One region of the Blautia sp. MSK20_18 genome, then DNA from elsewhere that is predicted to be linked to it. Evidence: riboswitches for the same ligand, from Rfam matches in the RefSeq annotation. Region 1 holds a riboswitch; the other holds the start of a gene.
The links. Region 1 has a riboswitch for cobalamin ahead of nikB (nickel ABC transporter permease). Riboswitches for the same ligand answer to the same signal wherever they lie in the genome.
Positions count from the first base shown of each region.

Region 1 (7,427 bases):
TGATATCTGTCAGGTATCTGAGATCCCGGTGATCGCAGCGGGAAATATCAAACGTATGGAAGATGTAAAAAAGCTGATCTATGCGGGATGTGCCAAAGTTGTACTGAATTTTTCGAAAGAGAATAATATCAAGCTTCTGGAAGAAGTATCCCGGCGCTTTGGAAAAGAGCGTATGATGATCAGCATCTCTGATCTGAGAGAATTCACAGAAAATCAGGATCTGATCGAAACATATGCAGACACTGTTCTGGCTTTGGACACTGTCGAAAATGAAATTGCAGAGATTTCTCAGATTTCCATTGTTCTTCATACCGATGAAAACAGATCTGAGAACGTTCTGGAGCTTTTAGGAGAACCAGCTGTGTCCGGACTTTGCGGTGCTTATGTAAGCAGTCTTGAAAATGATCTGCATACATTTAAGGAAACCTGCGAAGAAGCCGGAATTCCGGTAAACACATATAAAAGTAATATTGCATGGTCGGACTTTAAATTAAACAGTGACGGAATGGTTCCGGTTATTGTCCAGGATTACCGGACGGATGAAGTACTGATGCTGGCCTATATGAATGAGCTTGCTTTTAACACAACATTGAAGCTTGGAAAAATGACATACTGGAGTCGCAGCCGGAATGAGCTCTGGACCAAAGGTCTGACATCCGGACACGTACAGTATGTAAAGTCTCTTACTATTGACTGTGATAATGATACGATCCTTGCCAAAGTGGAGCAGATTGGCGCAGCCTGCCATACAGGAAACCGTACCTGTTTCTTCAAACCGCTGCTGAAAAAAGAGTACGATGATACCAACCCACTTCACGTGTTCCAGAATGTGTATGATGTGATCACTGACCGAAAAGAACATCCAAAGGAAGGTTCCTATACCAATTATCTTTTTGATAAGGGAATTGACAAGATTTTGAAAAAAGTCGGTGAAGAATGCACAGAGATCGTCATTGCAGCCAAAAATCCAGATAAAGAAGAGATTAAATACGAAATTTCAGATTTTCTTTATCATATGATGGTACTTATGGTGGAAAAAGGAGTCAGCTGGGAAGAAATCACCAAAGAATTGGTAAAAAGATAAATTATATATCATTCAGGAAAAAAGCTTTTGTACGTCGGATCAGAATGAACGGTTACGAAAGCTTTTTTCTGTTTTCCCGGAATCTTAAAAGAATATGTACAATTTCGGTTAGGCATGATATACTTATCGTCAAAAGTGCGGAAATATAAAAAAGGAAAAGGGAAACAACCAATGATCAAAATTGATGACTGGGTGATTGAAAAAGGAGAGAAGGCACAGGGGAAAATTAAGATCACAGGATACGGCATAGCAATGCCGGCAACTGTGATATGCGGAGTGAAAGACGGACCGACGATACTGATCACAGCGGGAATACACAGTGCGGAGTATGTAGGAATCCAGGCGGCAATGGAACTTGCAAAAGAATTTCAACCGGAAGAACTGAAGGGAAATGTGATCATCGTTCCACTGGTCAATGTCAGTGGCTTTGAGCATCGCACCATGAGTCTGGTCTATGAGGATGGCAAGAACCTGAACCGCGTTTTCCCCGGAGATCCTGAGGGAACAGCTGCAGATCGTATTGCCTATGCTATAGTGACAAAGCTTTTTTCCATAGCAGATTATTATATCGACCTGCATAGCGGAGATGGGTTCGAACAGCTTCATCCCTATGTTTATTATGTAGGGGTTGTAGATGAAAAGACAGCAGAGAAATCATTACATATGGCACGGCATATCGGCGTAAAATATGTGGTCCGTTCCACAACCGCCACAGGTGGCGCCTACAATTATGCTTCTTCTCTTGGAATTCCAAGTATTCTCATCGAAAGAGGCGGACACAGCTACTGGACCTGGGAGGAAGTAGAACAGGATAAAAGAGACGTCCGTCACCTTGTTTTTCATCTCCAGGGAAAGAAATGTCATGGTCTGAAGCATTACCGTCAGATGCTTCTTGAAAATGTAGTCTATGAATATGCGCCGTATACCGGATGCTGGTATCCATCCAAGAAGCCTGGAGAGTACTTCTTTAAGGGAGAAGAATTGGGTGAACTGAGAGATTACTATGGAAATTTACTTTACACATCTATTGCAACTGAAAACGGAGTCGTACTTTATCAGACAGCCAGTCTGAACATTATTGAAGACGGACCAATGATCGCATATGCAGCGATCACGGAGACTCTGACCTGATAGTAAACAACCTTTTCAGAACGCTTCTGTCTGAAATCATATTGAAACAGTAAGAAAACCGGGTTTTACCATTTGCTATTCTATTTGTAAAAATAGCGAGGTAAAATCCGTGTTTTTTTAGCAGATTAGATAAATCCAATTGTCAAATCCCCCATGGGGGATATATACAATTCAAGCATCTTTAACAAAATTTATGAGTTTTCTAAAAATATAACATTTTTCCATAGACATAAACTATAGTTTTATCATATAATGTTTCAGTAATTTGACAGCATTTGCTGATTTTCACATCAGCCGTTGTAAGTTCTGAGTGGATTAATAGGGAAACCGGTGTAAATCCGGTACGATCCCGTCACTGTAAGGGGAAATCCTCAGACAAAGTACCACTGGTCGAGTGCGTGAGAAATAGACCGGGAAGGTGTCTGAGGGTAAGGATCCTAAGTCAGGAGACCTGCTTGCAATTGTTTTAAAATGATTCTTACGGAAGATAGGAAGCATATTTATTTTGTGTGCCCGTATTTCGTCACGGGCTTTTTTCGTGCAAATTTTCTAAAATTCCATGCATATTCTGCATATTAAGAATCCAATAGTTTCTTTTATCTAACTAAATTAAAACGGCAATGTTAAAATCGCATCAAATGAGGAAAGGAGTAAAACGTGACAAAGAAACAAGTAGGAAAAAGATTTCTCCAGATCATCATTGTATTATTTGGAATCAGCTTTTTCACATTTGGACTGACCTACCTGTCACCTGGTGATCCTGCGGAGATCATGCTGACAGAGTGTGGTAATCTTCCTACACCAGAGCTTCTGGAACAGACAAGACATGAGCTTGGCCTTGATCAGCCCTTTCTCGTGCAGTATGGTTCCTGGCTGAAGGGTGTTGTTACAGGAGATATGGGACAGTCCTATTCTTTCAAAATGCCGGTAACAGATAAACTGGTATCCTGTTTCTGGCCGACGCTGAGGATGTCGTTGCTGGCACTTCTGATGATGGTCATTATTTCCATACCGCTTGGAATCCTGGCCGCTGTATATCAGAACAAATTCCCGGATTATTTTGTGAGAGGAATTACCTTTGTGGGAGTATCTGTTCCAAGCTTCTGGCTGGGCCTGATCCTTCTCAGCATCTTTGGTGTTCAGCTTCGCTGGATCAATGTTGCAGGAGGCAGTACGGATTTTAAATCCATGATCCTCCCGGCGCTGACTCTTGCACTTGCCATGTCTGCAAAATATACCAGACAGGTAAGAAGTGCAGTGCTGGAGGAACTTCATCAGGATTATGTCACAGGTGCAAGAATGCGTGGAATCAAGGAAAGCGTCATTCTCTGGAAACACGTCCTTCCTAATGTTATGCTTCCGCTGGTAACGCTGTTGGGACTTTCCCTTGGAAGTCTTCTGGGAGGTACTGCAGTTGTAGAGATCATTTACAACTGGCCTGGAATGGGAAATATGGCAGTAAAGGCGATTTCCTGTCGTGACTATCCTCTTGTACAGGGCTATGTACTTTGGATCGCGATCCTGTACATGTGCATCAACCTGCTTGTGGATCTGTCCTATACTTATCTCGATCCAAGACTTAAGGAGGATAGATAATTGAAAAAGGTATTACGAACATTCAAAGAAAATAAACAGTTCACTCTTTTCTTCATTCTGGGTCTCGTGGTGATCGGAATTGCAATCTTTGCGCCGCAGCTCTCACCATATGATCCACTGAATGCAGTTATGACCGAATCACTGCAGGAGCCAAGCTCCGCTCATCCGTTCGGAACGGATAAGCTTGGACGAGATCTTCTTTCCCGTGTTATCTTCGGAACAAGAACCTCTCTGATCATGACCTTATGTCTGGTTGCAGTGATCTTTGTCATCGGTACATTTTTAGGAGTTATTGCCGGATATTTCGGCGGCGTTGTGGATGCAGTGATCATGCGTATCGCAGATATGATGATCTCCTTCCCTGGGCTTGTACTGGCCATTGCCATTGCCGGTATGCTTGGACCAAACCTGGTCAATGCCGTTATCTCCATTGCGGCTGTAAGCTGGACAAAATATGCCCGTCTTGCACGAAGTATGGTCTTGAAAGTCAAGAAGAGTCTTTACATAGAGGCAGCTATAGTAAACGGAACAAAGACCTGGAAAATTCTTCTTGTACACATTCTTCCCAACATGGTAACCCAGATGGTGGTAACTGCGGCAGCAGATATCGGAACTATGATGCTGGAGCTGGCTTCCCTTTCATTCCTGGGATTTGGTGCAACTGCGCCGACACCGGAGTGGGGACTGATGCTGAATGAAGGAAGAACCTACATGGCAAAGGCGCCATGGCTTATGATCTACCCTGGTATCGCTATCGTAATCTGTGTTGTTGTTTTCAACATGCTTGGAGACAGCATCCGTGATGTACTGGATCCGCGCCAGGATCAATAAAACAACTCTGTAACAAACCAACACCATATGATCAGTATATTATCTTTAGGAGGATGAAATGAGAAATAATGTAGTTAAAAAAGTGCTGGCTGCTACACTTGCATGTATGATGACCCTTTCAATGGCAACAGTGGCTCAGGCAAAAGGTGACAAAAAAAGTGATAAGGAGATCACCATCGGAGTAACAAGCTTTGCAGATACACTGGAGCCGACAGAGCAGTATTTCAGCTGGGTTGTATCCCGTTATGCGATCGGCGAGTGCCTTACAAAATTCGATGAGAACGGTGAGATCGTTCCATGTCTTGCGGAAGAGTGGGAAAACAGTGACGATGGAAAAACATGGACCTTCAAGATCCGTGAGGGCGTAAAATTCTCCAACGGTGACGATATGACACCGGAAATGGTAAAAGCCTCCATCGAACGTACCGCTGAAAAGAGTGACCGTGTTCCGGAATTCTTTGATCTCGACAGCCTCGAAGTTGACGGACAGAACCTGATCTTCCATCTGAACAGAGCAAATGCAAACATGGCCGGATGCCTTGCAGACCCGCTGTTTCTGATCGTAGATACAAATGTAGATGATTCTACATTTGCCATGGAAGGACCGATCTGTACAGGACCTTACGCAGTAGAGTCCTTCAGCCCGACGGATTCCTGTATCGTAGTAAAAAATGAGAACTACTGGGATGGAGAAGTTCCCCTTGATAAAGTTACACTGAAATGTGTGGATGACCAGACAACACGTTCCATGGCTCTTCAGACAGGTGAGATCGATATCGCTTACAACCTGAAAACAGAGAACCTGGTTGAGTTTGAGGGAAATGACAATTACGACATCCAGGAGCTTCAGTCTCTTCGTTCCACCTATGCATTCATGAACCAGAATGAGGATCATGCACTCAGCGATAAGGCTCTTCGCCAGGCACTTCTTCGTGGCCTTGACAAGGAAACATACTGCAACACTCTTCTTGAGGGTGGCGCAACAGCTGGTAAAGCACCGGTTCCTCCAACACTTGACTTTGGATTCGATGATCTGAAGGATGAGAATTCCTATGATCCGGACAGCGCAAAGAAGATCCTTGATGAGGCCGGATACAAAGATGTTGACGGTGACGGATTTGTAGAAACTCCTGACGGAGATCCTCTTGTTCTTGATTTTGTTATCTACACAAGCCGTGCCGAGCTTGGTGTATACGCACAGGCAGCACAGGCCAGTCTGAAGGAGATCGGTATCAACGTAAACCTGAACACAGTAAGTTATGAGACACTTCTTGACATGAGAGATTCCGGTCAGTATGACCTTCTGATCTGGAACGTGCTGGTAGCAAACACTGGAGACCCTGAGAACTACTTAAGAGAGAACTGGTACAGCTCCTCTGCAAACAATACTGCAGGATACAATAACCCGGAGGTTGACAAGCTTCTTGACGAGCTTGCGCAGACATTTGATGAGGACAAGAGAAAAGATCTCATCATCGATATTCAGCAGGATATCATGGATGATGCTGCAACTGTATTCTTTGGTTATGAGACAACCTACCTCTTCTCCAACAAAAAGGTAACAGGTGTTAAGATGTATCCAATGGATTATTACTGGCTGACAAAGGATATCACTCTTGCCGAGTAAAGGAGCGCTTATTTATGCTTGAGATCAAGGATCTTTCCGTTCAGTACGGAAAACAGGCACCTACCATTGAACATTTCAACCTTTCCATGAAGAAGGGGGAGATCATCAGTGTGGTAGGCGAGAGTGGAAGTGGAAAAACAACCGTGATTCGTGCTGTCCTCGGCGCACTTGGCGGAGGTGGCCGGGTCAGCACCGGAGATATTCAGTTTCACGGACATTCTCTGCTTTCCAATACAAAGAATGAATGGAGAAATTTAAGGGGTACCCGCATTTCCATGATCTTCCAGGACTGCGGCGGAACCCTGAACCCTATCCGTAAGATCGGAAGTCAGTATGTGGAATATATCTGTACACATACAGATGTATCCAAAGCAGAAGCATGGAAGAAAGGCTGTTCCATGCTTCAGAAAATGCGTCTTCCGGACGCAGAAAATATCATGAAAAGTTATCCACACCAGCTTTCCGGTGGTATGCGCCAGCGAGTTGGTATTGCCATGGCCATGACTTTTAACCCGGAGCTGCTTCTTGCAGATGAGCCGACTAGTGCGCTGGACGTTACTACACAGGCACAGATCGTACGCCAGATGATGGAGCTCCGTGATGATTTCGGAACCGGTATCATCATTGTTACTCATAACATTGGCGTAGCAGCCTATATGGCAGATCAGCTTGTTGTTATGCAGAACGGAAAAGTTGTGGATCAGGGAACACGAGATGAAGTCATGGAGCATCCGACCAGTGACTATACAAAGAAACTGCTGGCTGCAGTGCCGGAAATGGAGGGACAGCGTTATGTTTAAGGAATCCGATATCGTACTCAGTGCAAAACATATCGTAAAACAGTTCCCGGCTTCCGGCGGCAGAACTTTAACAGCCTGCAACGATGTGAACCTGAACGTTTATAAAGGAAAAACTCTGGGAATCGTAGGAGAGAGTGGCTGCGGTAAATCAACCTTTGTCCGCATGGTCATTTCTCTTGACAAACCGACCAGCGGAGAGATCCTTTACCATGGAAAAAACCTCTCTGATCTTTCCAAAAAAGAAACCTGGCTGAACCGTCAGAACATGCAGATGGTCTTCCAGGATCCGTTGGCGTCCTTTGACCCGAAAATGAAGATCGTGGATATTCTCACAGAACCCCTGATCAATTACGGAAAG
Region 1 covers NZ_JAJCGR010000003.1:40,350-47,776, reverse strand. The annotation lists gene hisIE (bifunctional phosphoribosyl-AMP cyclohydrolase/phosphoribosyl-ATP diphosphatase HisIE) at 1-1,084, shown strand, start outside; gene LI091_RS02765 (M14 family metallopeptidase) at 1,256-2,215, shown strand; cobalamin riboswitch at 2,500-2,688, shown strand; gene nikB (nickel ABC transporter permease) at 2,873-3,811, shown strand; gene nikC (nickel transporter permease) at 3,812-4,642, shown strand; gene LI091_RS02750 (ABC transporter substrate-binding protein) at 4,701-6,269, shown strand; gene LI091_RS02745 (ABC transporter ATP-binding protein) at 6,284-7,069, shown strand; gene LI091_RS02740 (ABC transporter ATP-binding protein) at 7,062-7,427, shown strand, end outside.

Region 2 (7,427 bases), on a different contig from region 1:
GTTTAATTTTCCGGTTTCTTTTGCTTTTTTCAACAATTCCCGGTTTTTTTCATTCATGATACCAAAATCCTTCAGCGGACAGTACACTTTTTCACATTTTCCCATGAACTCCAGTGCTTCTTCAAAGGCAGACTCCGAAATGCATTCAAAAGGCTTCTCCGTGATCACTTTTGCAGCCAGTTCTTTTGCCACCTGATAATCTGCATCATTGGTATGGAGAACTCCGGTCACAAAAGGAATCCCCTGTCGCTGCAGCTTCCGATATACCGGAATCCCACTTCCATTTCCTCCGATCACAAACACCTCCGGTTTTCCGGCCGGAGGTTCCATTTCCACGCAGCCGAATTCTGCATTATAGCTTCCACGGGTGATGCCATAAAGCTTCCGAATATAATCGGAAGTAAAGATTTCCTCCGGTGCACCATATTTCTCAATGTGATCTCCATGAACACAGATCACCTGGTCAGAAATCTTCTGGGCAAGATCCAGCTCATGAAGGGACATGATCACCGTCATCTGTTTTTCCAATACCATCTTCTTCAAAATGGCAAGAAGCTCCAGCTTATGCCGGATATCCAGGAAGGAGGTCGGTTCATCCAGGATAATGATCTCCGGTTCCTGGCAGATGGCGCGTGCCAGAAGGATACGCTGTCTCTGTCCGTCACTGATAGCTGTAAAATCCCGGTCCTTCAGATCCCAGGCGTGAACCATCTCCATGGCACTTTTAACTTTTTCCTTGTCCTCTGCGGAAAGGATCCCGAGAGTTCCGGTATAGGGATATCGTCCGGTGGATACCACATCCTCACAGGTCATAAGCTCCGGTCGCATGCGCTCGGTAAGTACTACAGCCAGTTTTTTTGACACTTCCCTGTTGGTCATCCGGCTCATCTGTTCCTGTTCCAGATATACCGTTCCGCTGATCAGGGAAAGCTGTCTTGTGATACTCTTCAAAATAGTAGATTTTCCGGCACCGTTGGGACCGATCAGTGTCAGGATCTCTCCTTTATTCAGCTGAATATTGATCTCTTTGATCAGCGGTTTTCCATCATAGCCTACGGTCAGCTGATCTGTATAAAAAAAATATGATTTCATCGTTTATATCCTCTGCTGTCTGCGAATCATGATATAGATAACTACCGGTGCTCCGAAAACTGCTGTCACAGAACTGATGCTCAGCTCCGTCGGTGCAAATACAGTTCTTGCGATCAGGTCACAGAACAGGCAGAACACTGCACCGCCCAGAAAACAGGCCGGGATCACAAGCAGGGGTTTTGCAGTCTTCAGGAGACTTTTTGCAATATGAGGCACAGCGATCCCCACGAAGGAGATCGGCCCTGCAAAAGCGGTCACACAGGCAGAAAGAATACTGGAAAGCAGGATCAGAAGTATCCGGAAAGCCTTGATATTAACTCCCATATTCTGCGCGTAAGTCTCCCCCAGCTGATAGGCGCTGATCGGTTTTGACATAAAAAATACGATCACCATGGTAAGAAGTACCACAGCAGCCATAGTCTGCACATTCCCCCAGGTCATACCGGAAAAGCTTCCCAGTGACCAGTTGTGAAGATTGACTATGTTGGAATCATCTGCAAAGGTCACCACAAAGTCTGTGATGGCCGAACAGATATAGCCGATCATAACACCACTGATGACCAGCATGGACATGTTGTGGACTTTTTTTGCCACAAGGAGCACAAAGCCCATGGAAATCATTGAGCCTGCAAAAGCAGCCAGGATCATGGCACCGGAACCGATGGACACCGATCTGCTTAAAAAAAAGATCATCAGAAGCGCCACGATCAGCTTGGCACCGGAAGAGATTCCCAGTACAAAGGGTCCCGCGATAGGATTGTTAAAAAAGGTCTGCAGCAAAAATCCGGAAACAGAAAGTGCTCCGCCAAGGATGATAACTGCCAGTATCCTGGGAAGACGGATCTCCCAGACGATATTATAAGAAGTTTCATCTCCCTGATGCCGGAATATGATATTCAGGATCTCCTTCACAGAGAGGTGGATACTTCCGGAATTTACATTCCATATAAATAAAAAGATTAAAAGTACCGCAAGGATCACAAAAGAGATCCCGTATCGGACTGCGCGTTTTCTGTCATTCATTTTTTCTGGTACACTCCTCTTCTGTTTTGTTATCCTGTCCTTTCGTTTCCTGCTCACAGGTGGAAACCGACAAAGGAGTTAAAGCGAACACTGGAATTTATTTCAGTTTATGCATATAGGTCAGCTCATCCAGAGAATCATCGTCTGTAGTCAGCATGGTGTGGATATCCTCGATCATGGTTCCAAGTCCGGTAGTTTCCTGGAAGAGATTTTTGCCTGTGCACCAGACATTTCCGTTCTTCACTGCCTTGAAATCTGCAAGAAGCTTACTTTTGGAAAGAAGCTCATCAATGGTCTTAAGTTCCCCGTCAATCGTACTGTTATAGATGATATAGTCTGCATCCTTCGCCTTGGCATAAAACTCTTCCATCTGCATATTCATGGTGGAAAGAGCATTGTCATTTACTCCCGTATCCTCCGGAACATAATTTCCTCCTGCGAGAGAGATCATTTCTGAAACATAGTCGCCGCTTTTTCTTATATTTACCGCACCTACGGAGTTGATATAAAAGAACGCCACGGTCTTATCTGTTTTATCTGCTGTGAGAACCTTATCCAGCTTGTCCGTCTGCTCTTTGAAAACCTTTTCTGCCACATCTTCTTTTCCCAGAAGAACTGCGTAAAGCTTCATCCATTCGGTCCTTCCAAGAGGGTGACTCTCATAGCTGGAACGCTCTACCATTACAGGAATCCCGAACTGCTCCAGTTTCTCCTGTACCTCCGGATTGTGATGGATCATGGTAGATTCAATGGCAAGGTCACAGCCCTCGTTCAGGATCAGCTCGTAATCCGGAGCACTGTACTTGCCGGCATAGATCATCTTTTTCTGTTCCATGGCGTCCTTTGCTTCCTGGATATACCATCCGTCTTCCTTGGTTCCGGAAAGCTTGATGCTGTCAATCCCGTCGATAGCGCGGAAAAGATCCATGGCCGAGGTTGCTACCAGATAGATATTGTTTATGGGCTGCTGCAGAACCGCAATGTCAGGATCCAGCCCCTCCGGTGCTTTCTTGCCTTCGGGAACTACAAGAAACTGTCCTTCCTGATCAATGGTGAGCAGCGCATAGCCATCGTTGTAGTAATCCACATTAAATTCCTTTGCGTAGGAAAGATCCATACTGTGGTCAAAGGTAAGGCCTGGAATATCCGCAGGCTTATGTTCTGTCTCTGCTGCCTGCACTGCAAAAGCACACCCCAGGATCAGGGTCAGCGTCAGAAATATGTATGAAATTATTTTTTTCATTTTTCTTCCTTTTTCATGCTCGAAGAATCAAAATTCAGGGTATACTCAATCTCGTGAGGAGTACTCATGGCTACAGTATCTGCAGTCACTTCCATTTCTGCGTCAAAGACTGTGACCGGGATCTCAAATGTGGAGTTTCCGTCTTTGTTCACCGGCTCATATTTTTCGCCGTCCACGATCATGTAATCATAATTCGGACTGCTCCAGATAATGGTTGCCGTAGCTTCTTTGTCCTTGATCTCTACTTTAGCTGGAGATTCTACAGATGCTCTTCCTGTTCCGCCTGTAAGGGTTACATCCGTCTCATAGGTTCCGTCCTCCAGCTTCAGCTCTTCCGGTTTTTTCCCTTCGGATTTTTTGTCGTCAGAGGTTTTTACAGGATTCTTTACGCTGACTTTATGGTCGTACCATTTGCCTTTTTCTCCCAGGATCGCCACGTTAAATTCCTCACCAATGGCCGGTACCGGGATATCAAATCCGTAAACCTCCTCTGTATAACCATCGCTGTACTTCACTGTATCTGTGGTCGGCTCAATGATCTCTGCTCCGTCCTTCTGGGCATCCTCGGCAGTTCCCGCAAACAGGTTAACGATCTTCTTGGAAACCAGACTTACGTGGATGGTCATTTTACCATCTTTGACCGTGAGCTCTCCTTTTTTGTCATTGGCCTCATTTACATGAAACATGCTGCTGTCTGTACCAAACTCTGCTGTATAAACGCCATCTTCCAGGGTATCTGCTTTGGCTGCATCTGTATCCTTTTCTTCGGAAGCTTCTGCTTCCTCACCGGACTCTGTTTTTGTTTCATCTGTTTTTGCCATCGCAGGCACAGAGCCCAGCACCAGGACTGATGCACTTGCCATTGCAAGAATTAAGTTTACATAGCGTTTTTTCATGATAATCTTCTCCCTTCCATAGATACAGCAATCTGCCCGGAAAACAGTCTTCCTGATCTTTCCGGGCAGTTACATTGATTTCTTATAGGTATCTGAACTCACTCAGATATTTTTATATTTATTATTCTGCGGACTCCTCAGCAGAATCAGCCTCTGTATCTGCTGCTGCATCAGAATCTGCGGACTCCTCAGTGCTTCCCAGAGAATCGATGGCTGCCTTTGTATGCTCTACATAAAGCTTCTCAACTGCTTCGATTCTTCCAAGACCCTCGATCTGGCAGTCAACCTTATCGAAGTTTCCGGATGCTACAAACTGGCTCTTCCAGGAATCCTCCTCATCACCGGCCATATCGTTATTTGCATGGTCTCCGGCAACAACCATCAGCGGACGAAGAACAACGTTCTTGTATCCTGCTTCTTTTACCTTCTCGATAACCTTGTCGCAGGCTGTATCTTCCGGCTTACCCTCTACAGTACCGATGAATGCGTTCTTCAATCCAAGGTTTTCCATCTGTGTCTGCATCTGATCGTATGTAACGTTAGCTGTATGAGATGTTCCATGTCCCATGAATACGAATGCTGTGCCAGCCTCAGCTGCTGCATCCATGCTGTCAAATCCGGCCTCTTTGCAAGCCGTATCTGTGATTGCCTGAGCAACGGCTTTCTTGTCATCATTGATCACAGTTGCATCGTCTCCAACCTCACCGAGCATTGGCTCTGCGATAGCTACAGACTCGAATTTATCTTTATAGCCATTGATCGCTTCTGTCATCTCATCGTACTCAGCACCATGCATCAGATGGGTAGGCTGTACAACCAGATTCTTAACACCATTCTCTACTGCACGGTCAAGAGCCTGCTGCATGTTATCGATCACTTCATCATCTCTTGCCTCTACATGGTTGATGATGATCTGTGCTGTAAATGCTCTTCTTACAGACCAGTCCGGATAAGCTTCTGCAAGAGCATCCTCGATTCCCTTGACATCCTCTGCACGGCTGTCATTGAAGGAAGTACCAAAGCTTACAACAAGAAGTTCATTCTCACCGATCTCATCCTGGTTACGCGGATCGTCCTTGGAAGCATCTCCTGTGTCACGTCCGAAATAATCCGGATCTGCATTCTCACCCTCTACCAGTTCTTTCTGAGCATCTGTCAGAGCATCCCATGCTTCTTTGGCTGCCTTGCAGTCCTCATCTGTTGTGTCGTTTCTTTCCTGTACATAGATCTTGTCGATCAGAGCTGCTACATTATCTGCTGCTTCCTGATCTGCATCAGAAGCCTCTGTGGTATCAGCTGCCTCAGCGTTCTCTTCTGTAGCAGAATCCTCTGCTGCCATTGCTGTTGTAGCCGCACCCATAGAGCATGTCATGGAAACTGCGAGCATCAGAGCTAACATTGTTTTTCTTTTCATTTCTCATTGTCCTCTTTTCATGTATTTCCAGAATACTGATATGTACAAAAAAGCAGCAGCTCTCTGCGGCCGCCTGCTCACACATGATTCTCTGCGCAATACAAATACATAAAAAGAAGTTCTGTATTGTTATGGAGAATACCGATTCGTAAACCGCGAATCCCTGAATCTCACAATAAGGCAGTTCTCCTGACTTGGTTCCACGCTGCTTTCCCTTCCCGGTCTCCCAGTGGTTATAAAAGCAGCTCCCCTTTCACAGTGACGGTATCGTTCCGGATTCTCACCGGATTCTCTTTTGCACATCCGATTGGATGCAACCTTATCATTATAACATTTGCACATATTTTCTTTTACCTGGTTATCTAACTTTTACCACAAACTCATAAATTTGTCAAGATTGATGTCAGACGATTCACGGTTTTCTGTGATCTTCGCTCACAAAAAACACCTCGCGAAATATTACCAGTGAACAGTAACCGGTTTTCTCCCTGTATCTGTCAGTTATTATCAGAATACTTTCTCCAATATTCATGCATATCCTGCATAAAAAACAGCCCCTTTCTGTCATCACCCTGATATCAGAAAAGGACTGTCTTACATCAGATATTCGCAATCCGCTTTGCTACTTGCTCATAACAGATAAACTGCTTTGCAGTTTATCTGTTAAAATACTCCTGCTCCAGGTATCTGGCTACGTAGACTCCGCTGGCAGATGCATGGGACAGAGAATGGGTCACGCCGCTACAGTCTCCGATAACAAAGAGACCCTTGTGGCAGGTTTCCAGATTTTCGTCGATCTCGACCTCCATGTTGTAGAATTTAACCTCAACGCCATAAAGCAAAGTATCATCATCTGCGGTTCCCGGTGCGATCTTGTCCAGGGCATAGATCATCTCGATGATGCCATCCAGGATACGTTTCGGCATAACAAGGCTTAAATCTCCCGGTGTCGCAGAAAGTGTAGGTGTTACGAAACTTTCCTCAATACGGGCTTTTGTGCTTCGTCTTCCGCGGATCAGATCTCCAAACCGCTGTACCATAACACCACCGCCAAGCATATTGGAAAGTCTTGCAATGCTCTCACCGTATCCGTTGCTGTCATGGAACGGCTCTGAGAAATGCTTGGATACCAGAAGGGCAAAGTTTGTATTGTTGGTATGCTTTGCCGGATCTTCGTAGCTGTGACCGTTTACTGTGATGATACCGTTGGTATTTTCATTCACGACAACACCTCGCGGGTTCATGCAGAAGGTACGGACCATATCCTCAAACTTCTCAGTTCTGTAAACGATCTTGCTCTCATAAAGCTCATCTGTCAGACGGCTGAAAACCTCTGCCGGAAGCTCCACACGGACTCCGATGTCCACACGGTTGGAAAGAGTCGGGATCTTAAGCTCTGTACATACCGTCTCCATCCATTTACTTCCGCTTCGTCCTGCGGAGATGATACAGTAAGTTCCCTCGTAACGCTCATCTCCTACAAAAACTGCATAACCGTCTTCAGTTTTTTCTACTTTGTCAACAGATGCGTCAAAATAGAAGTCCACATGGTCTTTCATTTTTTCATAGAGGTTCTGAAGCACCACATAGTTGATATCTGTTCCCAGATGACGGACTGATGCATCCAAAAGATGCAGGCCGTTCTGAAGGCAGAGCTTACGGATCTCGCTGTTTGTGGTAGAATAAAGTTTGGTTCCCTCACCGCCATGCATCAGGTTCAGTTTATCTACATATTCCATCAGCTCTGTGGCTGTATCCT
Region 2 covers NZ_JAJCGR010000014.1:2,109-9,535, forward strand. The annotation lists gene LI091_RS09395 (ABC transporter ATP-binding protein) at 1-1,092, opposite strand, end outside; gene LI091_RS09400 (FecCD family ABC transporter permease) at 1,096-2,115, opposite strand; gene LI091_RS09405 (ABC transporter substrate-binding protein) at 2,213-3,358, opposite strand; gene LI091_RS09410 (hypothetical protein) at 3,355-4,254, opposite strand; gene LI091_RS09415 (sirohydrochlorin cobaltochelatase) at 4,376-5,668, opposite strand; cobalamin riboswitch at 5,831-6,005, opposite strand; gene LI091_RS09420 (NAD(P)/FAD-dependent oxidoreductase) at 6,325-7,427, opposite strand, start outside.
Region 2: it holds a riboswitch for cobalamin, as region 1 does, so the genes downstream of both, LI091_RS09415 (sirohydrochlorin cobaltochelatase) here and nikB (nickel ABC transporter permease) in region 1, are expected to answer to the same signal.